DNA from 3 places in the Streptomyces sp. NBC_00005 genome. Region 1 is predicted to be linked to each of the others. Evidence: riboswitches for the same ligand, from Rfam matches in the RefSeq annotation. Region 1 holds a riboswitch; each other region holds the start of a gene.
What was found. A riboswitch is a leader RNA that binds a small molecule or an ion and turns the genes downstream of it on or off. The one in region 1 is predicted to bind cyclic di-AMP.

Region 1 (7,026 bases):
GGGGCGGCTTCAACTCCCTCCAGATCGCGGCCCTCGCGCCCGAGCCGCTCAAGGCGGTCGTCACCGTCTGCTCCACGGACGACCGCTATGACAACGACGTGCACTACATGGGAGGTTCCGTCCTCGCGGTGGACATGCACGCGTGGGCCGCCACGATGCTCGCCTTCGTCTGCCGCCCGCCGGACCCGCAGTACGTCGGCGAGGCCTGGCGGGACATGTGGCTCAAGCGCCTCGAGACCGTCGACCCCTTCCTGCACACCTGGCTGGAGCACCAGACCCGGGACGGCTACTGGCGGCACGGCAGCGTCTGCGAGGACTACGGCGCGATCGACGCCGCCGTCCTCGCGGTGGGCGGCTGGCACGACCCCTACCGCGACACGGTGCTCCGGCTCGTCGAGCACCTGCCCGCCGACCGCGTACGCGGCCTGATCGGCCCCTGGTCGCACCAGTACCCGGACCGGGGCCTGCCGCCCGGCCCGGCGATCGGCTTCCTCCAGGAGACCCTGCGCTGGTGGGACCACTGGCTGAAGGGGGTCGACTCCGGGGTGATGGAGGAGCCCCTGCTGCGCGCGTACGTCAGCGACTCGCACCCGCCGGCCACGGTGTACGAGACGCTGCCCGGCCGCTGGGTCGGCGAGGCGGCCTGGCCCTCCCCCGACGTCACGACGGTCTCGTACGCCCTCCAGGGCGAGCCCCAGATCGTTCGCTGCCCGCAGTACACGGGCATGGACGCCGGCCGGTTCTTCCCGTTCGGGAACGACGCCGACCTGCCGCCGGACCAGCGTGACGAGGACGGGCGGGCCGTGTGCTTCGAGTTCGAGGCAGAGGAGGAGACGTGGGTGCTGGGGCGGCCGCGGGTGCGCTTGCGGCTGACGTGCGAGGTGCCGAGCGGGCAGGTCGTCGCGAGAGTGTGTGACGTGGCACCGGACGGTTCGTCGACCCTGGTGACGCGAGGCGCGCTGAACCTGTCGGCGCGGCACGGGCGCGACCTGGCCGTGCCGTGGGCGCCGGGAGCCACGGAGGACGTGGAGTTCGAGCTGAACGGCATCGGGCACGCGTTCCCGCCCGGCCACCGCATCCGCCTCGCCCTGTCCTCCGCGTACTGGCCGTGGCTCTGGCCGCGGCCCGACTCGGCGGCGGGCTTCACCCTGCACGCGGTGGGCAGCTTCCTGGAACTCCCGGTACGCGCACGTGCGTTGGACGAGAGGGCGATCACCTTCGAGGAGCCGGAGCAGTCCGAGCCGATGGGCGTCAACCACCCGATCACACTGGACGAACCGCGCCCCGAGCGCCTGGTGGTGCGTGACGTGGCCAAGGGCGAATGGCGCCTGGAGGTCGACCCGCGCTACGGCGGCACGCGCGTGTACCCCGACGGACTGGAGTTCACCGAGGACGCGCTGGAGACGTACACGATCCAGGAGGCCGACCCCCTGTCGGCCCGCACCCGCTCGGACTGGTCGATCCGGCTGCACCGCCCCGAGCTGGCCTGGGACACGACGATCCGCACACGCTCGGAGATCACCTGCGACGAAGAGTCCTTTTTCGCCATCAATGAGGTGATCTGCTCCGAGGGTGAAGAGGTGGTCTTCCACCGGACTTGGGAGAAGCGGATCCCACGGACGGCCGGTTGACCACGAGTTGGGCCCATTGCCTGATTTGCCGCCCTTGTGGATGCCAGTGACTTGGCTCACGCGGCCGCGCCGGTCGACGATGTCCCGGCCTTTGTCGACTCCCCTTCCGCTGCAAGCCAGTTGAGGCTTGGCAGTTGCAAAGGATCAAGCGCCCCATGAGCCTCACACCAAGGTCAAAAGGCGGATGTACGAATCCCGCACTTGTTCCGGACGTGTGCTCTCGCATACGTTCCGGGCCTGTCGGGTGGAACGCCGAATCCTGCCGCCGCCCGGACACGACCCATCGACCAACTCACTCGCACGGCAGGAGCGGGGGAACCAGGTAAGTCGCCGGACCGGGCATTCCCCGGACCGGCTTGGGGTGAAGTCACGCAGCCGTACGGCTGCGTGGCCGGGCATCTCCCCGCCCGAACCCGACAGCTCACCTCGCAGGCGCCGGAGAGGAACAGCGCCATGTCCCGAGGCAAGCACCGCCACCCCAGAACCAGCTCACTCACCCGAGGCATCGTCGTCGCCTGCACCGGCACCGCCGCCCTCGCACTCCCGCTCCTGAGCGCGACGACCGCGAGCGCCGCGACGCCGACCCAGGCCCCCGCCGCGTCGGCCGCATCGCAGGTCAAGTCCATTACGTACACCACGGTCAAGGGCGACACGCTCTATGGCATCGCGGACAAATACGACACCCCGGGCGGCTGGCAGCAGCTCTACAAGGACAACCGCAAGGCCATCGGCGACAACCCCAGGCTGATCCACTCGGGCCTCAAGCTGACGGTCAGGACGACGAAGACGGCGAGCGCGACTGCCGCCACGTCCACCAAGAAGTCCTCGTCCGTCGTCCACGCCACCCAGGCCTCCGTCAAGACCTACGCGAACAACCTCGACGGCTGGATCCGGCAGTCGCTGGACATCATGGCGCAGAAGGGAATTCCCGGGACGTACGACGGCATTTACCGCAACATCATGCGGGAGTCGTCGGGCAACCCGGCCGCCATCAACAACTGGGACTCCAACGCCGTCGCCGGCACCCCGTCCAAGGGCCTGCTGCAGGTCATCGACCCGACGTTCCTCGCCTACCACGTGCCCGGCACGTCGCTCAACCCCTACGACCCGGTCGCGAACATCACCGCCGCCTGCAACTACGCAGCCGCGCGGTACGGGTCGATCGACAACGTGTTCGGCGCGTACTGAGCCGCATCACACACCCGGGAAGAGTCTTTCGAGGACGACGGCGATGCCGTCGTCCTCGTTCGACCGGGTGATCTCGTCGGCCACCGCCTTGAGTTCGGGGTGGGCGTTGGACATGGCGACGCCGTGGGCGGCCCAGTCGAACATCGGGATGTCGTTGGGCATGTCGCCGAAGGCGATCGTCCGGTCCGGCCCGAGTCCCAGGTGTTCGGCGGCCAACGCGAGGCCCGTCGCCTTGGTGATGCCGCATGGCTGGAGTTCGACGGTCCCCGGCCCCGACATGGTGACGGTGGCCAGCGAACCGACCACCGAACGCGCCGTCGCCGCCAACTCGTCGTCGGACAGGTCGGGATGACGCAGCAGCACCTTGCTGATGGGCTCGCACCACAGGTCGTCGCGTCGCTCGACCCGTACGGCCGGCAGCGTCGGATGCGGCATGAGGTAGCCCGGCTCGATGAGCGTGAGCCCCTCCACACCGTCCTGGTCGACGGCCGCGTACACCTCGCCCACCTCGGCCTCGATCTTGCCGAGGGCCGTCTCGGCCAGCTCCCGGTCCAGCGTGACGGACCACAGCAGGCGGTCCGCGCCGGCGTCGTACACCTGCGCGCCCTGCCCGCACACCGCGAGCCCCCTGCTGCCCAGTTCGTCCAGGAGCGGCCGCACTCTGGGGGCCGGCCGGCCCGTCACGACCAGGTGCCGGGCGCCGGCCACGGCCACTCGCGCGAGTGCGGCGAGGGACCGGTCGGACAGCGTGTCGTCGCCTCGGAGCAGCGTGCCGTCCAGGTCGGTGGCGATGAGTGCATATGCGGTGGGTGCGGCCATGATCAGAGAATACGGACAGGACGCCCCACCGACTCATCGCGAACCGGACGACCGCGGACTTCACCGCCGTCCCTTGCTCAACTTCCCTACCCTGGTGGGTTCTTCATCACCGGGTGGTGCCCCGGACCCGGCCTACCCGTGCGCTGCCGCCAGGTGCTTGGCGAGCCTCGGGGAGGCGAACTCCGTGCCGCACACGAAGCGCATCACCGGGCCGTACGACGCCGCGGCGGGCAGGCCGGTGAAGTACAGGCCCGGGACCGAGGAGACGTACCCCGCGCCCAGTTTGGGCGTGCCGCGGCTCACCGCCAGGCGCGTGCGCAGTTCGTGGCCGAGGAAGTCCATCGCCGCGATGTCCACGCGGTATCCGGTGGCCGCGATGACGTGGTCCGCGGACAGGTCCTCGGTGCGGCCCGCAAGGGTGCGGACCGTCAGCTTCGGGCTGCCGTCGGCCGCCTCCGCCCGTACGATCCGGTCGACCTCGCTGACCTGGACCTTCCTCTCGAAGCGGTCGCGCAGCCACCACGCGCCGAGCGGGCCGAGGACCCGGCGCACCAGGTAGTGGCGGGCCTCGGCCGGGAGGTAGCGGTAGGGGTGCGGGTAGTAGCTGAGGGCCCACAGCGACCAGGCGCGGCCGAAGGGCGACTCGGGGCGCAGCTTCGGCTGCTGCCACGGCGGCGCGCCGAAGGCGACCGTGCCGCGACCGCGGGCCACCACCCTGACCTGGGCGCCCGCCTCCGCCGCCAGCGCCGCCGTCTCCAGCGCGGACTGCCCGGCGCCGACGACGATCAGGTCCTGGCCGGCGTAGCGCTTGAGGTCGTGCTGCTGGGAGCTGTGGGAGACCGGGCCCGTGGGAGTGGGCCCGTCGGCCGCGGCCGAGGCCAGCTCCGCCGGCAGGTGCGCGAGGCCGGACAGGCCGGTCGCCACGACGACCGCCCGGGCGGTGAACAACTCGCCCGAGTCCAGCTTCAGTTCGAAGCCGCCGCCCTTGTGCCGGTCCACCGACACCACCCGCACCTGCTCCAGCTCGGGCACCAGCTTCTGCCGGAACCAGTCGCCGTAGGCGATGAACGTCTCGACCGGGATGATGTCCTCGTCCGTCACCAGCCGCTTGATGCCGGCGGCGTCGCAGTAGTCGACGAGGTTGTGGCCCTGTTGCGGGGCGTCGATGTTGGAGGCGACCGGAGTCGACTTCAGGAGCATTCCGACGGGCATGTGGTCGCGCCAGCTGACCATGGGCTCGCCGAAGACGCGGACCGGGATGCCGCGTGCGCGCAGATGGGCGGCGGTCGACAGGCCGAACGGCCCGGCGCCGATGATTGCAACCGGTTGAATCACGAAGTCCCTCCCCAGGACGTTCACTTCGTCACTTCGTGTGGTTCGGCTCGGGCAGCCGGCTGGCCGGCTAACTGCCCGAACTGGTGGTGCTGCCGCGGCGGTTGGTGCGCCACAGCTGATACAGGTGCTTCGCGCCCGGCCGCACGAAGCGCGCGAGCATCGTGAGGAACGGCAGCGGGTCGTCACCCGCGAGCCAGGCCAGCTCCGTCCCGCTCGCGCGCGCCGGTGCGTGCGGCGTCGTATAGCCGCTGCGGCGGTAGGCGAGCAGGGCGGGCAGGTCGATGTTCTCCACGATGTACCGGTGGCCGGCCCGCTGTTCCCCCTCCGGGACGGGGCGTCCGGTCAGGTCCAGGTGCATGGCGCGGACGACGTCCACCCCCGACTCGTTCTCGAAGAGCCGGAACTGGGCGCCCATGCGGGGGTTGAAGTCGAGGAGTTTGTACAGTCCGTCGCGCCGGTCGAAGCGCAGGTCGAGGTCGATGATTCCGGTGAAGCCGATCTGTTTGATGAAACGCGCGGCGAGGTCCGCGAGTTCCGGGTTGTCGACGACGTACGCGTTCGCCGTCATGCCCGCGTGCGGAGGCCAGGAACGCACCTTGACGCCGGTGAACATGGCGAGCGGGGTCGAGTCCGCGTCGAAGTAGGCGTGCACGATCCAGTCCTCGGCCTCCTCCCTCGGCAGGTACTCCTGGAGGATCACCCCGGGGTGCTCGCCCCAGTCGCGGGCCAGCCGGAGCAGGCCCTCGCGGGTGGCGATTTTCGTCGTGCCGTTCACCGCCGGCTGTTTGCGCCGGGTGAACGCCTCGCGGTTCTTGGCCACCACCGGGAAACGGGCCTTCTCGGCGAACGCGACGATGTCGTCGTAGGAGTGCGGGAAGGCGGCCGTCGGGCTCGGTATGCCGTGCTCCACGCACAGTTCGTGCAGGCCCTGCTTGCTCGCGAGACGGCGCGGCAGGGCCGGGTCGACGCGCGGAAAGAGGAAGTGCCCCTCGAGTACGTCCTGGTGCTCGGCGATCAGGACGGCCGCCTCCTCGTCGGTGGGGACGAGGACGGTCGGGCGGCCGATGCGACGTCCGACCCGCAGCAGACCCTCCACCAGGTGGTCGGGGTCCTCGGTGCCGGTGGTCGGCCAGACGAAGGCCTTCTTGAGATAGCGGGAGGAGGCGGCGGGCGTGTAGCGGTCCTCCGTGATCGCGTACATCGGCACGCCGAGACGGCCGAGACTGCGGATCGCGCCGACGCCGCCGTGGTGCAGCGGGTAGTCGCCGAACTTGACGATCAGGCCGGGCACATCATGGTCGGCCTCGAAAGGCACACTTCCGCTCCTGGCCACGGGTCCCCCCACGCGTCCCCCCTACGGACCGGACCCACCCCGTCCGTGTCCCCCAAAGGACGCTAAGCCGGAATTGAGGCCTCCGACAAGGCCAATTCGGACATTGCAAACTCTTTAGACACTGCCCAGGACAGGCAACACAGCCGTAACGTGTGGCTCGGCTCCCTGGCCACGCATGCGATGCACGGCAGACACGGCATCCGGAACGCACGAAAGTGAGGCAGCACCCCATGCCCCCCTTCGATGTCCCCGAGGGCGATCCCTTCGGTCCGCACAACCTCCCATACGGCGTCTTCTCGCCCGCCGGTTCGCCGCAGCGAACCGTCGGGGTCCGGCTCGGCGACCACGTCCTCGACGCGGGCGCGGCGGCGCTGGCACTCGGCTCCCCGTATGCCTCCCTGCTCGCGCGGCCCTCGCTGAATCCGCTCCTCGCCGCGGGCCGCACCGCCTGGTCGGACGTGCGGCGCGCACTGACGGCGTGGGTGACGGTGCCCGCGCACCAGGAGGCGATCGGGGGGTTCCTGCACCCGCTGTCGTCGGTGACGCTCCATCTTCCGTTCGAGGTCGCGGACTACGTCGACTTCTACGCCTCCGAGAACCACGCACGGAACGTCGGCCAGATCTTCCGCCCGGACGCGGCGGACTCGCTGACCCCCAACTGGAAACACCTCCCGATCGGTTACCACGGCCGGTCCGGCACGGTCGTGGTGTCGGGCACGG
Region 2 (7,026 bases), 1.0 Mb from region 1:
TCCAGGAGGTGCGTCGCGGCGATGTACGCGCGCCAGGCGCGCTGCTCCTCGGAGGTGAGCCAGCGAGTCGTCATACCCCCAGTGTAGGTTTGTTTCAAACTTGAACCAAGCCCCGCCCCGACCGGCAACCAGGCCCGCTTCGCAGAGAGGGCGCGTCGATGCCCCACCCGTACGTCCTGCTGTCCGCCGCCGTCTCCCTCGACGGCTACCTCGACGACACCGGCCCCGAGCGCCTCCTGCTCTCCAGCCGGGCCGACTTCGACCGCGTGGACGAGGTGCGGGCGTCCGTCGACGCGATCCTCATCGGTGCCGGCACGATCCGCGCCGACAACCCCCGGCTGCTGGTGAACTCGCCCGAGCGCCGGGCCGCCCGGGTCGCGGCGGGGAAGCCGGAGTACCCCCTCAAGGTCACCGTCAGCGGCTCCGGCGACCTGGACCCGGACGCGAAGTTCTGGCACACGGGCGGCGAGAAGCTCGTCCTCACGACCGACAAGGGCGCCGAACGGGCCCGCGCGCTCGGCCTCGCCGCCGACGTCGTCCCGCTCGGCCCCGACCTCGACTGGCGGCGGCTACTGGAGCACCTGCACGACGTGCGCGGCGTGCGGCGCCTGATGGTCGAGGGCGGTGGCACGATCCACACCCAGCTCCTCCAGCAGGGCCTCGCCGACGAACTCCAGCTCGTCCTGGCCCCCCTCTTCGTGGGTGAGGCGGACGCGCCCCGCCTCTTCGGCCCCGGCGGCTACCAGGGCGGCCGTCTGCGCCTGACGGAGACCCGGCGGATCGAGGACGTCGTCCTCATGCGCTACGAGCCCACCGCCCCCGGCACCGGCCCGCTCGCCTCCGCTGCCGACCACCACTGGCTGGCCCTCGCCTGCGAGCTGGCCACCCTGTGCCCGCCCTCCCGCACGGCCTTCAGCGTGGGCGCGGTGATTGTCGCCGCCGACGGCACCGAGCTCGCCCGCGGCCACTCGCGCGAGGGCGACGACCCGGTCGTGCACGCCGAGGAGGCGGCCCTCGCCAAGCTCGACCCGGCCGACCCGAGGCTGGCGGCGGCGACGGTGTACAGCAGCCTGGAGCCCTGTGCCCACCGCGCGTCCCGGCCCAAGCCGTGCGCCCGGCTCATCCTCGACGCGGGGGTACGCCGGGTGGTCACGGCCTGGCGGGAGCCGGACACGTTCGTGACGGGGGCGGACGGGAGCGGGCTGCTCGCGGCGCAGGGGGTCGAGGTGTTCGTACTGCCGGAGTTCGAGGAGCGGGCGAAGGCGCCGAACCGTCACCTGCCGGCCTGACTTCGACGCGGGCGAGGCGCCGGTGAGATGCAGCTGAACGGGGGCGGACGGGGGCGGATCCACACCGTGGTGCTGGTGGTCCCGCGGATGGCGTATGCTTGAGACACAACGACGCGGGGTGGAGCAGCTCGGTAGCTCGCTGGGCTCATAACCCAGAGGTCGCAGGTTCAAATCCTGTCCCCGCTACTCAAGGCTCAGGGCCGGAATCCAGTCACTGGATTCCGGCCCTGAGTGTTTTGCGGTTCTTCGGTCATCCGGTCGGCCCACACCGCTCGCCGACCGCCCCCTCTCCGGGAAATCTGTGGGGTGTGGAGCAGGAGGGGCCGATCTCGTACGCGCGCACCTTCGTCCGCATGCTCCCGGCCCTGCTGCTCGCCGGCGGCGCGTGCTACGACTACCTCACCCCGTCGGAGTTCACCGCGGCCCCCTTCTTCACCGCCGCGCCGCTGGTCGCCGCCCCGCTCTACTCGCGGCGCGGGACGATCCTCATGGGCATCGCGACGATCCTCGTCGTCATCGCGATCCACATCAGGCTCGGCGTCGTCTTCGACGTCGACGCGGTCACCGAGCTGGCGACCGTCGTGACGGTCTCCGTCCTGGCCGTCCTCATCAACCTCCTCGTCCGTCGCGGCCGCGAGGAGCTCGCCTCGCAGCGCGAGATCGCCGAGGCCGCCCAGCGTGCCGTCCTGCCCGAACCGGCCGAGCGGATCGGGGGGTTCGCGATCGCGGCCCGCTACGAGGCGGCGCAGGCGGGCGCGTTCATCGGCGGCGACCTGTACGCGGTGCAGGACACCCCGCACGGGGTACGGCTGGTCGTGGGCGACGTGCGCGGGAAGGGGATGGGGGCCGTGGCCGCGGTCGCCGTCGTGATCGGGGCCTTCCGCGAGGCCGCCGAGCAGGAGGCCACCCTTGAGGCGGTCGCCCAGCGGCTGGAGCGGGCGCTCGCGCGCGAGGGCACCCGGCGCGCGGGGCTCGAGGCGGTCGAGGGGTTCGCCACCGCCATACTCGCCGAACTCCCGCACGGGGACGGGACGGTGCGGATCGTGAACCGGGGTCATCCCTCGCCGCTGCTGCTGTACCCGGACGGCACCGTGCGCACCCTGCAGGCCCGGGAGCCCGCACTGCCGCTCGGCCTGGGCGAGTTGGGGTCCTGGCCGGACCGCGCCGAGGAGAGCGAGTTCCGCAGCGGGGCCACGCTGCTGCTGTACACCGACGGGCTGTCCGAGGCGCGGGACGCGCACGGGAGGTTCTTCGACCCCGCGGACCGGCTCGCCGGCCGGGTGTTCCACGACCCCGCCGTGCTGCTCGCCACCCTCGCGCAGGAGGTGCGCCGGCACACCGGGAACGCCACGACGGACGACATGGCGCTGCTCGCCGTCCGCCGGCCCCGGTCGTCCGCTGCGGTTTCCGACCCGATGTGACCGGGCGTGATCGGGCGATGCCCCTCCGCATAACAACTGACATACCGTCAGCACCTGTGGGGATCCCGGGACATGGTCAACTCGCCCGTTTTTCGCCGCTCATGGCCCGTAAGTCCTGGCCAGAAAGGTTAATGATCAAGTGGAACACCTTGGAATCGGCACCCCGCGTCTATTAACGTTCGATAACGCAGCGCGGTCGTCCCAGCCGTCACAAGAGTCGGCTCCGTGCGCACGCGCCGAATCCCGCAAGGGAACCGGGGAACCACCACCCTGGGGTGAATCGCGCTGATACCGCCGTGGACACACGGCAGGTATACGCGCGTAGGAGACCTTCCTGCTCCGAACCCGTCAGCTAACCCGGTAGGCGAGAAGGAAGGAAAGGAGTACGCCTACGTGGCGTCCAACCCGCCTGCCCCAGAAGCCCCGTTCGTCCCGGGCCGGCGCAGCACAGAGACCTTCGCTTACGGCAGCTACGGCACCGACGAGGGTCCGTGGGAGGAGTGGAATCCCACCGAGGACTCCCTCCGGCCCGCGCGTGGCAAGCATCGCGTGGCCAAGCAGCGTGGCGGGGGACTCGCCCGCAGCTCCACGGTTCTGGGCGTCGGTGTCATAGCCGCCGTCGGCGCGGGCGGCATGGCCAGCGCCAACACCGGCAAGCCGCCGGTGTCGATCTCCATGCCCGATCTGCCCTCCGTGGGTTCGGTGTTCGGCGACTCCCCGGACGCCCCCAAGGGCTCCGCGACCGCGCTCAGCACGGTCGGCGTGACCACCGAGGACACCACGCAGGGCGCCAGGGACGCCGGTGAGGCGCTGCGCGACCGCATCATGGCGCAGGCCGAGAGCCAGCAGGTCCAGGTCGACGGCAAGAGCCAGGCGGCCACCGAGGCGGCCCTCGCCAAGCAGGTCGACGACGCGGCCGCCAAGGCGGAGAAGGCTGCCGCGGCCAAGGCCGAGGCGGCCAAGGAGAAGGCGGAGGCGGAGGCCAAGAAGGCGGCCGAGGCCGCGCGCCTGGCCGAGCTGGCCAAGCAGTTCAAGCTGCCGGTCGTGTCGTACACGATCACCGGCACCTTCGGACAGGCCGGCTCCATGTGGTCCTCCGGCTACCACACGGGCCTCGACTTCGCCGCCCCCACGGGCACGCTCATCAAGGCCATCCACAGCGGCACCGTCAAGGAGGCCGGCTGGGCGGGATCGTACGGCTACCGCACGATCATCACCCTCGACGACGGCACGGAGCTGTGGTTCTGCCACCAGTCGTCGATCAGCGTGAGCGTGGGCCAGAAGGTCAGCACGGGCGATGTGATCGGGCGGGTCGGCGCCACCGGCAACGTGACCGGGCCGCACCTGCACCTCGAGGTCCACCCGGGCGGCCAGGCCACCGGCATCGACCCGATGACGTGGCTGCGCAGCAAGGGTCTCAACCCCTAGGGCCCTTCTGATGGATCTCCGCGGCGTCGCGACGCCCGGCACGCACGCTCACCGCACGGCGCGAAGGGCCAGGTGGCTCCGCCACATGACCCTCCACGCCGCACGCCGATCGCACGCACCGAACGCCGCTCCTTCTTCCACGGAGATCCATCAGAAGGGCCCTAGCGTCCGGCTTCGTCCAGCGTTTACGTGATCTTTGCGGCGGCTGTGGAATGGGACACTCCACAGCCGCCGTTGACGTGAAGCATGACTTCTCCCTCTCTTCGCAAGCTCGGCTCCTCCGGCCTCGAGGTCTTCCCGCTCTCCCTGGGCGGCAACGTCTTCGGCTGGACCGCAGACGAGGCCACGTCCTTCGCCGTGCTCGACGCCTACGCGGCCGCGGGCGGCAACTTCCTCGACACCGCTGACTCCTACTCGGCGTGGGTCGACGGCAACCAGGGCGGCGAGTCCGAGACGATCATCGGCAAGTGGGTCCGGGCGCGCGGCAACCGCGACGACGTCGTGATCGCGACCAAGGTCAGCCAGCACCCCGGGTTCCCGGGCCTGACGGCCGCCAACATCAAGGCCGCCGCGGACGCCTCCCTGCGCCGCCTCGGCACCGACCACATCGACCTCTACTACACGCACTTCGACAAGCCGGAGGTGCCGGTCGAGGAGATCATCGGCGCGCTGGACGAGCTGGTGAAGGCGGGCAAGGTGCGGCACATCGCCGCGTCCAACATCTCGCCCGAGCGGCTGCGCGCATCCCTGGAGTTCTCCGACCGCGAGGGCCTGGCCAAGTACGTGGCCCTGCAGCCCCACTACAACCTGGTCGTGCGCGACCAGTACGAGGGCGAGCTCCAGGACCTGGCCGATCGCTACGGCCTGGCCGCCGTCCCGTACTTCGCGCTCGCCTCCGGATTCCTCACCGGCAAGTACCGGCCCGGTACCACGGTCGACAGCCCGCGGGCGGCCGGTGCCGCCAAGCACCTGGAGTCCGAGCGGGGGCAGCGGGTGCTGACCGCCCTCGACGAGATCGCCCAGGCCCACGACGCCCCCGTGGCCACGGTCGCCCTGGCCTGGCTCGCGGCCCGGCCGACGGTCGCCGCGCCGATCGCGTCCGCGCGGACGGTGGAGCAGCTGCCGGCGCTGGTGGGGGTGGGGGAGCTGACGCTCACCGAGGCGGAGATCGGGCGTCTGACGGTGGCGTCGGCCTGAGTTCCTCGAGGTCCTGAGCCCCCGAGGTCCTGATCGCCTCGCGTCGTGCGGGTGCCGCGTCCTACGACCGGTACGGGTTGTACGCGGGATTCGGCATCGCCGGGTACCCGTACGCCCCGTACACCGGCCAGGGCGGGGCGGCCACGGGCACCGGCGGCGCCGTGGCCCGCGCCGCGTAGTCCAGTGCCGGGCGCGCCACCTCGCGGCGCCGCCACAGCTCGTGCAGCAACTCCCGTTCCCTGACGACGAAGTCGGCGCCGGCGCGGCCGCGGCTGCCTCGGTGCCGCAGGAACGCCAGGGAGGTCGCGTACGCCTCGTACTGCGTGACCGTGCGGGCCGCGGGCTTGCCGAAGTGGTGGGCGGCGTATTCGCGGGCGAGCCGGCGGGCCCGCATCGAGCCGAGGGCGTAGGGCTCGGCGGGGGTGAGCCAGCCGGCGACGGCGTAGGCGGGCAGTTCCTCGCGCACGGTGCGCAGTTCGCGCTGGCGGGTCCAGATGACCAGCCAGGTCAGCAGGCCGAACGCGGGGACCATGAAGGTGGCGTAGACGGCGAAGAAGCCGTACTCGCCGAACGTCGACGAGCTGTTCCAGAGCGCGTGCATGCTCATCGCGAGCAGCAGGCCGGAGAGCGGGATCAGGACGCGCCGCAGGTGCTGGCGGTCCGCCGAGAGCGCGGCGATGCCGAAGCCGATGCCGGTCAGGACGGTGAAGAGGGGGTGTGCGAACGGGGACATGATCACGCGCACGAAGAACGTCGCCGCGGTGACGGAGGCGATGCCGCGGTCGCCGGTGAGCTGGTCGGTGCCGAAGGCGGTGCCCAGGTAGAGGATGTTCTCGGTGAAAGCGAAGCCGGTGGCGGTGACGCCGGCTATGACGACGCCGTCGACGATCCCGGTGAAGTCCCGTCTGCGGAAGAGGAAGACGAGCAGGACGGCGGCGGCCTTCGCGGACTCCTCGACGATGGGCGCTATGACGGTGGCGCCGAGGGTGTCGGCGCTGGACGGATCGGCTGTAGCCGTCGCTATCCACTTCGTGGCGAAGCTGTTGGCGACGATCGCTATCAGCGCCGCCGCACAGGCCCCCCAGGCGAAGGCGAACAGCAGGTTGCGCCAGGGGCCGGGGGCGACGCGGTCGAGCCAGCGGAAGGCGGCTATGAGGAGCGGGACGGGCAGGACGGCGAGCCCGAGCCCGACCAGGAACCCCTCGGTGCCGGTCTGTTGGCGTACGAGGGCCAGGATGACGAGCCCCGAGAGTGCGAGCAGGGTGCTGAGCGCGCCGTACCGCACCCATCTGCGCTGCCACCAGTGAGCGTGCCTGAGCGCACCGCCGGCCGGGCCGCCGGGGTGCGGCGGATGCATCGGGTACGGAGGACAGGTGGCCACGGCATTGACCCTAACGAGGGAGGGCGCCGCCCGCGACGGTGTATCGCGCTGCCCGCGGGAGACTTCAGGCGCCGGTGGGGGGCTGGTTGTGATGCTGTACGCGACGGAAGAGCAGGTCGTTCACGACATGTCCTTTGTCCAGTCCCTGGCCCTCGAAACGGGTCAGCGGCCGGAAGTCGGGACGGGGCGCGAAACCACCGTCGGGCTGGGTGTTCTCGAACTCCGGATGCGCGGTCAGCACCTCGAGCATCTGTTCGGCGTACGGCTCCCAGTCGGTCGCGCAGTGCACGATGCCGCCGGGTCTGATCCG
Region 3 (7,026 bases), 1.6 Mb from region 1:
TACGCGGGCAGGTCCTGCGCGATCGCCGACACGGTGGTGACCGACCCCGCGAGCCCGACCAGCGTGCGTGCCTCGCGCAGCGGGACCGTCTCCTCGGCGAGGTCGAGGGCCCGCTCGATGTCGGCCCGCACGGCCGCGATCTGCTCCTCGGTGAGCGGGTCGGTGACGACGCCGTCCCGTACGAGGTGCCGCTCGGTCATCCGCACACAGCCGACGTCGACCGAGCGCGCCGCGCGCACGTGGTCCTCGCCGACGACGAACTCGGTGGAGCCGCCGCCGATGTCCACGACCAGGTACGGCCTGTCCAGGTGGTCGCTGCCCGTCAGCTCCTTGGTCGCGCCGGTGAAGGAGAACTCGGCCTCCTGCTCACCGGAGATGACCTCGGGTTCGACACCGAGGATGTCCACGACGCCGCGCACGAAGTCGTCGCGGTTCGAGGCGTCCCGCGAGGCCGACGTGGCCACGAACCGCACCTTCTCGGCGCCCTTCTCGCGGATCACCTCCGCGTACTCGCGGCAGGCCGCGAAGGTCCGCTCCAGCGCCTCGGGGGCCAGCCGCCCGGTCCGGTCCACGTCCTGGCCGAGCCGCACGATCGTCATGCGCCGGTCCAGCTCCAGCAGTTCACCGGTGGTCGGGTTCACATCCGCGACGAGCAGGCGGATGGAGTTCGTACCGCAGTCGACGGCCGCGACCCGGCTGAAACCGGACGGGACCATGGGGACGTACGAGAAGAAGCCGCTGCGGATCGCGGTGGGGTCGGCGACCTCGCCCTCCTCGCCGGGGAGTTCGTCCGCCGGGTCGGGGGCCTGGAGCGGCTGCACGCACGGTCCCTTGCGCCACCACTCCGGCAGCATCCCGATCGCCTCGTCGCCCAGCGGGTTGACGCCCGGACCAGCGGCCAGCGAGTGGCCCACCAGGACGTGCAGGCACTTCACCCGGTCCGGCATGCCGCCCGCGCTCGGGAAGCCCTCCAGCACCTCGATGGCGTCACGGCGCGCGATGTAGTCCTCGTGCGCGGCGCGGTACGCGGCGGCGAGCTCCGGGTCGGTCTGCAGCCGCTGCGTCATCTCCTTCATGACGCCGTTCGCCTCCAGCGTGCCGATCGCCGAGGCGGCGCGCGGGCACGTCAGGTAGTACGTCGTCGGGAAGGGCGTGCCGTCGGGCAGCCGCGGCGCGGTCTCGACGACGTCCGGCTGACCGCAGGGGCAGCGGTGCGCGATGGCGCGCAGCCCGCGCGGCGGCCGCCCGAGCTGCTGCTTGAAGGCCTCGACGTCCGCGTCGGTGGGCTCGGTGCGCGGAGTGGTCGGCGGGGGCGTTTCCATGCCTGTCTTTCTAGCCTGTCTTGTCGAGCGGTCGGTTCACTGGTCCGGTCGGTTCACTGGTCGGAGGCGTCGGACTTGTCGACGCCGTCCCAGACGTTCGCGTACCAGGGGCGGTCGGCCGCGCCCAGCTCGGCGCGCGACTGCTTGGCCGCGTGCGGGTCGACCACGATGTAACCGGTCTCCCCGGGCAGCACGTAGTGCAGCCGCTGCCGGATCTGCTGCTCGGCGTACGCGTCGTCCTTCCAGCGGGCCTTGAGGTCGCGCAGCTGCTCGACCCGCTCCCTGGCCTGCTCCTTCTGCCGCTGGAGATCGGCGATCTGGGAGCGCTGGGAGACGTACTGCCGCATGGGATACGCGAGGGCCACGATCAGCGAGCAAAGGACCAGGGCGAGGAGGGCCGCACGGCCGGTCAGGCGCGAGCGGCGGGCCTGCCGCTTGGTCTGGGAGCGGTAGACACGGGCCGCCGTCTGCTCGCCGAGCAGCTTGATCCTGGTCGCGGTGGAGAACCGGTCCCGGTCCTTCACGGCCATGTTCCCCGCCTCCCGTTCACACGTGCGTACGTCCCCGCACACGGTACGGGACCGGGTACGGGGACGTACGTACGACTGGCTAAGGCTTAACCCTTAGCGGCGCAGCCCTTGACGGCTCAGCCCTTGAAACGGGGGAAGGCGCTGCGGCCGGCGTACTCCGCGGCGTCGTCGAGGATCTCCTCGATGCGCAGCAGCTGGTTGTACTTGGCGACGCGGTCCGAGCGGGCCGGGGCGCCGGTCTTGATCTGGCCGCAGTTCACGGCGACCGCGAGGTCGGCGATGGTGACGTCCTCGGTCTCGCCGGAGCGGTGGGACATCATGCACTTGAAGCCGTTGCGCTGCGCCATCTCGACGGCGTCCAGGGTCTCGGTCAGCGAGCCGATCTGGTTCACCTTGACGAGCAGGGCGTTGGCGCTGCCCTCCTCGATGCCGCGGGCCAGGCGCTCCGGGTTGGTGACGAACAGGTCGTCGCCGACGATCTGGACCTTGTCGCCCAGCTTGTCGGTGATGACCTTCCAGCCGGCCCAGTCGTCCTCGAACAGCGGGTCCTCGATGGAGACGAGCGGGTAGGCCGCCACGAGCTCCTCGTAGTACTCGGTCATCTCGGCGGCCGAGCGGGACTTGCCCTCGAACTCGTACTTGCCGTCCTTGTAGAACTCGGACGCGGCGACGTCGAGCGCGAGCCCGATCTGCTCGCCGGGGATGTAACCGGCCTGCTTGATGGCCTCGATGATGAGGTCGAGCGCGGCGCGGTTGGACTCCAGGTTCGGGGCGAAGCCGCCCTCGTCGCCGAGGCCGGTGGACAGGCCCTTGGTCTTCAGCACCTTCTTGAGGGTGTGGTAGACCTCGGCGCCCCAGCGCAGCGCCTCGGAGAAGGACTCCGCGCCGATCGGGGCGATCATGAACTCCTGGATGTCCACGTTGGAGTCGGCGTGCGAGCCGCCGTTCAGGATGTTCATCATCGGCACTGGCAGGAGGTGCGCGTTCGGGCCGCCCAGGTAGCGGAAGAGCGGGAGGTCGCTGGCCTCGGAGGCGGCGTGGGCGACGGCGAGCGAGACGCCGAGGATGGCGTTGGCGCCGAGGGAGGCCTTGTTGTCGGTGGCGTCCAGGTCGAACATCGCCTGGTCGATCAGGCGCTGCTCGGTGGCGTCGTAGCCGACGAGCTCCGGGCCGATCTGCTCGATGACGGCGAGGACGGCCTTCTCGACACCCTTGCCCTGGTAGCGGTTCGGGTCACCGTCGCGGAGCTCGATGGCCTCGAAGGCACCCGTGGAGGCGCCGGACGGGACGGCGGCACGACCCGTGCTGCCGTCGTCGAGGCCGACCTCGACCTCGACCGTGGGGTTGCCTCGGGAGTCCAGGATTTCCCGGGCTACGACGACGTCGATGGACGGCACGAGCATCTCCTTCTTCAATGTGACGCGGCTACGCAGTACCGCAGTGGGCTCTGCGAGACGAGCCTAACCGGCTCGGGCCGATCGGCCAGCCGGTCGACCATCCCTTGGGCAGAACCGAGAGTAAATTGTTTCCGAACGGAACAAAAACCCACGTGGAAGCACACACAAAAAGCCCCGCCCCGGTGCGTACGGGGGAACACGCACCGAGGCGGGGAGCCCGTGGGGACGGGGGAGGCCCTCACGTGCCTCCACTATGAAGGACACGGATGTGTGGGACCTGTGGTTCAGCTACCAGCCGCACCAGTACTTCAGGTGCGGCCGCCGGCCCGCGACTACTTCAGGTGCAGCTGCTGGCCCGGGTAGATGAGGTCGGCGTCCGAGACGATGTCCTTGTTCAGCTTGAACAGCTTCTGCCAGCCGCCCTTGACGTCGTGCTTCTCGGCGATCGTGCTGAGGGTGTCACCCTTGACGACCTTGTACTCGCCGTCGCCCTTCTTGACCTTCTTGCCGGTCGGGGTGGTGACGGTCTTCTGGCTCTTGGCGGCCGGGCGCTCGGCGGAGCGGGAGGCGGCCTGCGAGTCGGACGAGCGGCTGGAGTCCGAGGAGCTGCTGCTCGAGGCGCTGCTGCCGTTGTAGGCGGCGCTGGACAGGCCCGTGCCGCAGACCGGCCAGGCACCCTTGCCCTGCGCGGCGAGGACCTTCTCGGCGACGGTTATCTGCTGCGCCTTGCTGGCCTGGTTGGCCTGGGCGGCGTACTGCGTACCGCCGTAGGCGGCCCAGGTGGAGGCGGAGAACTGGAGACCGCCGTAGTAGCCGTTACCGGTGTTGATGGACCAGTTGCCACCGGACTCGCACTGGGCGACCGTGTCCCACTCGGAGGCGGTGGCGGCAGAGGCGTTGCCGGCCGCCATCAGCGGGGCGGCGATGGCGACACCGGTGACGCCGGCCAGAGCGGCGACGCGGGTGGCCTTGGACGGGCGACGGTGCTTGCCCTTGCCGGAAAACAGCATGGTTGATCCCCTCACCGACGCCTGCGAGGTGAGCTGTCGGGTTCGGGCCGGTTGAGTTGCCCGGCCGCGCACCTCCCGGTGCACGGCTTAACCCCAAGCCGGTTCCAGCTCAACTGCTGGGCCCGGCACTTACCTTGGGTCCCCCGCTCCTGCCTACGGCGCTGTTAAGCGACGACTGTTCCCGTACGGCCGCTGGCAGGATTCGGCGTTGCGACAGACGGGGCTCGGGTTGCCGAGCGGTGTTGACCGTAGCCACGGAATCCGGGGAATTTCAAAGACGATCAGGGCTTCTGAGACTCATCCCACACTTTCACCAAAGCGGACATTAAGCCCGAAGTGTGACGCGAACTCTCGTTGTTTTTCGCCCTATTCGCTACCGAGTCGCAGGGTCTGACCGGCGACGATGCGGTTCGGGTCGGTACCGATGGCCTTCTTGTTCTTCGCGTAGAGCGCCCGCCATCCGCCGTCCAGGTCAAGGGAGTCGGCGATGGAGGCGAGAGTGTCGCCGGCCTGGACCCTGTACGAGCCGTCCGCACCGCTGTCGGCCTTGGACTTGTCGGCCTTGGACTTGTCGGACGCGTCGCCGTTGGCGCCGCGGTGGCGGCCGGTGCCGATCGCGCCGGTGTCGACGAGACTCCAAGAGCCCACCGCCTGCTCGGAGTTGTCCGAGTCGTCACCCTTTGTCTTGTTCGTGGATGAGCCGCCACTCCCCTGCGAGTCACCCGCGGCCGTCTCGGACGGGGAGGTGGAGGGCGAGGCAGATGAGCTGGATTCGGTGGAGTTGTCCGCTGTGTCCGCAGATGCGGAAGGGGAAGTGCTGGAGGCCGAATCGGAGGGCGAGTCGGACGATGAACTCGAGGAGGAATCCGACGAAGAGGAATCACCGGACGTATCGCTCGACGAGTTGGACAACCCAGCAGAGTCGGATGCACCGGATGAATCAGACGAGTCGGACGAACCAGAAATCCCGTCCAGAACACCCGTGTCGACGTCCGCCGAATCCGAGTCCTTGCTCAGCCCCGAGGTCAGTCCGCAGGTGTGGAACGCGCCGACGCCCTGGTCGTCCAGGAGCTTCTCGGCGACGGCTATCTGCTGGTTGCGGCTGGCCAGGTCGGCGCTGGGCGCGTAGTCGAGGCCGCCGTACCTGTCCCAGTGCTCCTGGGTCAACTGGAGCCCGCCGTAGAACCCGTTGCCGCTGTTCTCGCTCCAGGCGCCGTCGGTCTCGCACTTCGCGACCTTGTCCCACGTGGTGCCGTCGGCAGCGCTGGCGCCGCTTGCGGCGAGGAGTGGGATCGCGATGGCGGAGCCGGTCACTCCGGCCGCGACGAGCAGAGCCGGAGCCTGACGGGGGCGACGGTGTCGACCGTTCCCGGAGAGCATGCAGGGGCCTTTCGCGAGACAGCAGTGACCGGCGCGGCGCATGGTGCCCGGCACCGCGCTGGTCCGTGAACGTATCGGCTGCCGATCACTTGTCACAAGTTAATGCCGCGTAGATCACGTGAAGATCACAGACTTGAGCGCGTGTCACCTTTGACCGGTTCTCTGCGGCCGCGCATGCACCGGCCCGCTCCCGATACGGTCGTTGCGTGAACGTCCCCAACGCCGTCCCCGAACTCTTCACCTGGGAGTTCGCCAGCGACCCGTACCCGGCCTATGCCTGGCTGCGCGAGCACTCCCCCGTCCACTGGACGAAACTGCCCAGCGGGGTCGAGGCATGGCTGGTGACCCGCTATGCCGACGCACGTCAGGCGCTCGCGGACGGGCGGCTCTCGAAGAACCCCGACCATCACGCCGAGGACGCTCAGGGCAAGAGCAGGACCGGCATTCCGGGTGAGCGCAGCGCCAATCTGATGACGCATCTGCTCAACATCGACCCGCCGGACCACACCCGGCTGCGCCGCCTGGTCTCCAAGGCGTTCACCCCGCGCCGGGTGGCCGAATTCGCGCCGCGCGTGCAGGAGTTGACGGACGATCTGATCGACCGGTTCGCGCCGCACGGCGAGGCGGATCTGATCCACGACTTCGCCTTCCCTCTCCCTATCCATGCGATCTGCGACCTGCTCGGCGTCCCGCGCGAGGATCAGGACGACTTCCGCGACTGGGCGGGGATGATGATCCGTCACGGCGGCGGCCCGCGCGGCGGCGTCGCCCGCTCCGTCAAGAAGATCCGCGGCTATCTCGCCGAGCTCATCCACCGCAAGCGGGGCGACCTCGGCGACGACCTGATCTCGGACCTCATCCGCGCCTCCGACCACGGCGAGCACCTCACCGAGAACGAAGCCGCCGCGATGTGCTTCGTGCTGCTGTTCGCCGGTTTCGAAACGACCATCAACCTCATCGGGAACGGGACGTACGCGCTGCTGCGCAACCCCGGGCAGCGGGACCTGCTCCAGGAGTCGATCGAGCGCGGTGAGACCGGACTGCTCGACACCGGCATAGAGGAACTGCTCCGCTACGACGGCCCCGTGGAACTCGCCACCTGGCGCTTCGCCACCGAGCCCCTCACCATCGGCGGGCAGCGCATCGCCACCGGCGACCCCGTACTGGTCGTGCTCGCCGCGGCGGACCGCGACCCCGCACGCTTCGCGCAGCCCGACACCCTCGACCTCTCCCGCCGGGACAACCAGCACCTCGGATACGGCCACGGCATCCACTACTGCCTGGGCGCCCCCCTCGCCCGTCTCGAAGGCCGCACCGCCCTCGAGACACTGCTGCGCCGCCTGCCCGACCTCCGGCTCGCCGCCGACCCGGCCGACCTGCGCTGGCG

Region 2: it holds a riboswitch for cyclic di-AMP, as region 1 does, so the genes downstream of both, OG303_RS26460 (M23 family metallopeptidase) here and OG303_RS21610 (transglycosylase SLT domain-containing protein) in region 1, are expected to answer to the same signal.
Region 3: it holds a riboswitch for cyclic di-AMP, as region 1 does, so the genes downstream of both, OG303_RS29200 (transglycosylase family protein) here and OG303_RS21610 (transglycosylase SLT domain-containing protein) in region 1, are expected to answer to the same signal.

The regions. Positions count from the first base shown of each region.
Region 1 covers NZ_CP108316.1:4,717,960-4,724,985, forward strand. Annotated here, with positions in the region: gene OG303_RS21605 (CocE/NonD family hydrolase) at 1-1,631, shown strand, start outside; cyclic di-AMP (ydaO/yuaA leader) riboswitch at 1,872-2,079, shown strand; gene OG303_RS21610 (transglycosylase SLT domain-containing protein) at 2,085-2,819, shown strand; gene OG303_RS21615 (HAD family hydrolase) at 2,826-3,638, opposite strand; gene OG303_RS21620 (FAD-dependent oxidoreductase) at 3,771-4,973, opposite strand; gene OG303_RS21625 (ATP-grasp domain-containing protein) at 5,041-6,288, opposite strand; gene fahA (fumarylacetoacetase) at 6,537-7,026, shown strand, end outside.
Region 2 covers NZ_CP108316.1:5,748,041-5,755,066, forward strand. Annotated here, with positions in the region: gene OG303_RS26440 (MarR family winged helix-turn-helix transcriptional regulator) at 1-74, opposite strand, end outside; gene OG303_RS26445 (dihydrofolate reductase family protein) at 159-1,289, shown strand; tRNA gene OG303_RS26450 (tRNA-Met) at 1,402-1,475, shown strand; gene OG303_RS26455 (PP2C family protein-serine/threonine phosphatase) at 1,598-2,710, shown strand; cyclic di-AMP (ydaO/yuaA leader) riboswitch at 2,935-3,092, shown strand; gene OG303_RS26460 (M23 family metallopeptidase) at 3,104-4,138, shown strand; gene OG303_RS26465 (aldo/keto reductase) at 4,385-5,335, shown strand; gene OG303_RS26470 (PrsW family intramembrane metalloprotease) at 5,397-6,716, opposite strand; gene trmB (tRNA (guanosine(46)-N7)-methyltransferase TrmB) at 6,781-7,026, opposite strand, start outside.
Region 3 covers NZ_CP108316.1:6,338,570-6,345,595, reverse strand. Annotated here, with positions in the region: gene OG303_RS29220 (exopolyphosphatase) at 1-716, opposite strand, end outside; partial or broken gene OG303_RS29215 (DUF501 domain-containing protein) at 921-1,322, opposite strand; gene OG303_RS29210 (septum formation initiator family protein) at 1,376-1,852, opposite strand; gene eno (phosphopyruvate hydratase) at 1,969-3,255, opposite strand; gene OG303_RS29200 (transglycosylase family protein) at 3,582-4,259, opposite strand; cyclic di-AMP (ydaO/yuaA leader) riboswitch at 4,263-4,430, opposite strand; gene OG303_RS29195 (transglycosylase family protein) at 4,626-5,639, opposite strand; gene OG303_RS29190 (cytochrome P450) at 5,846-7,026, shown strand, end outside.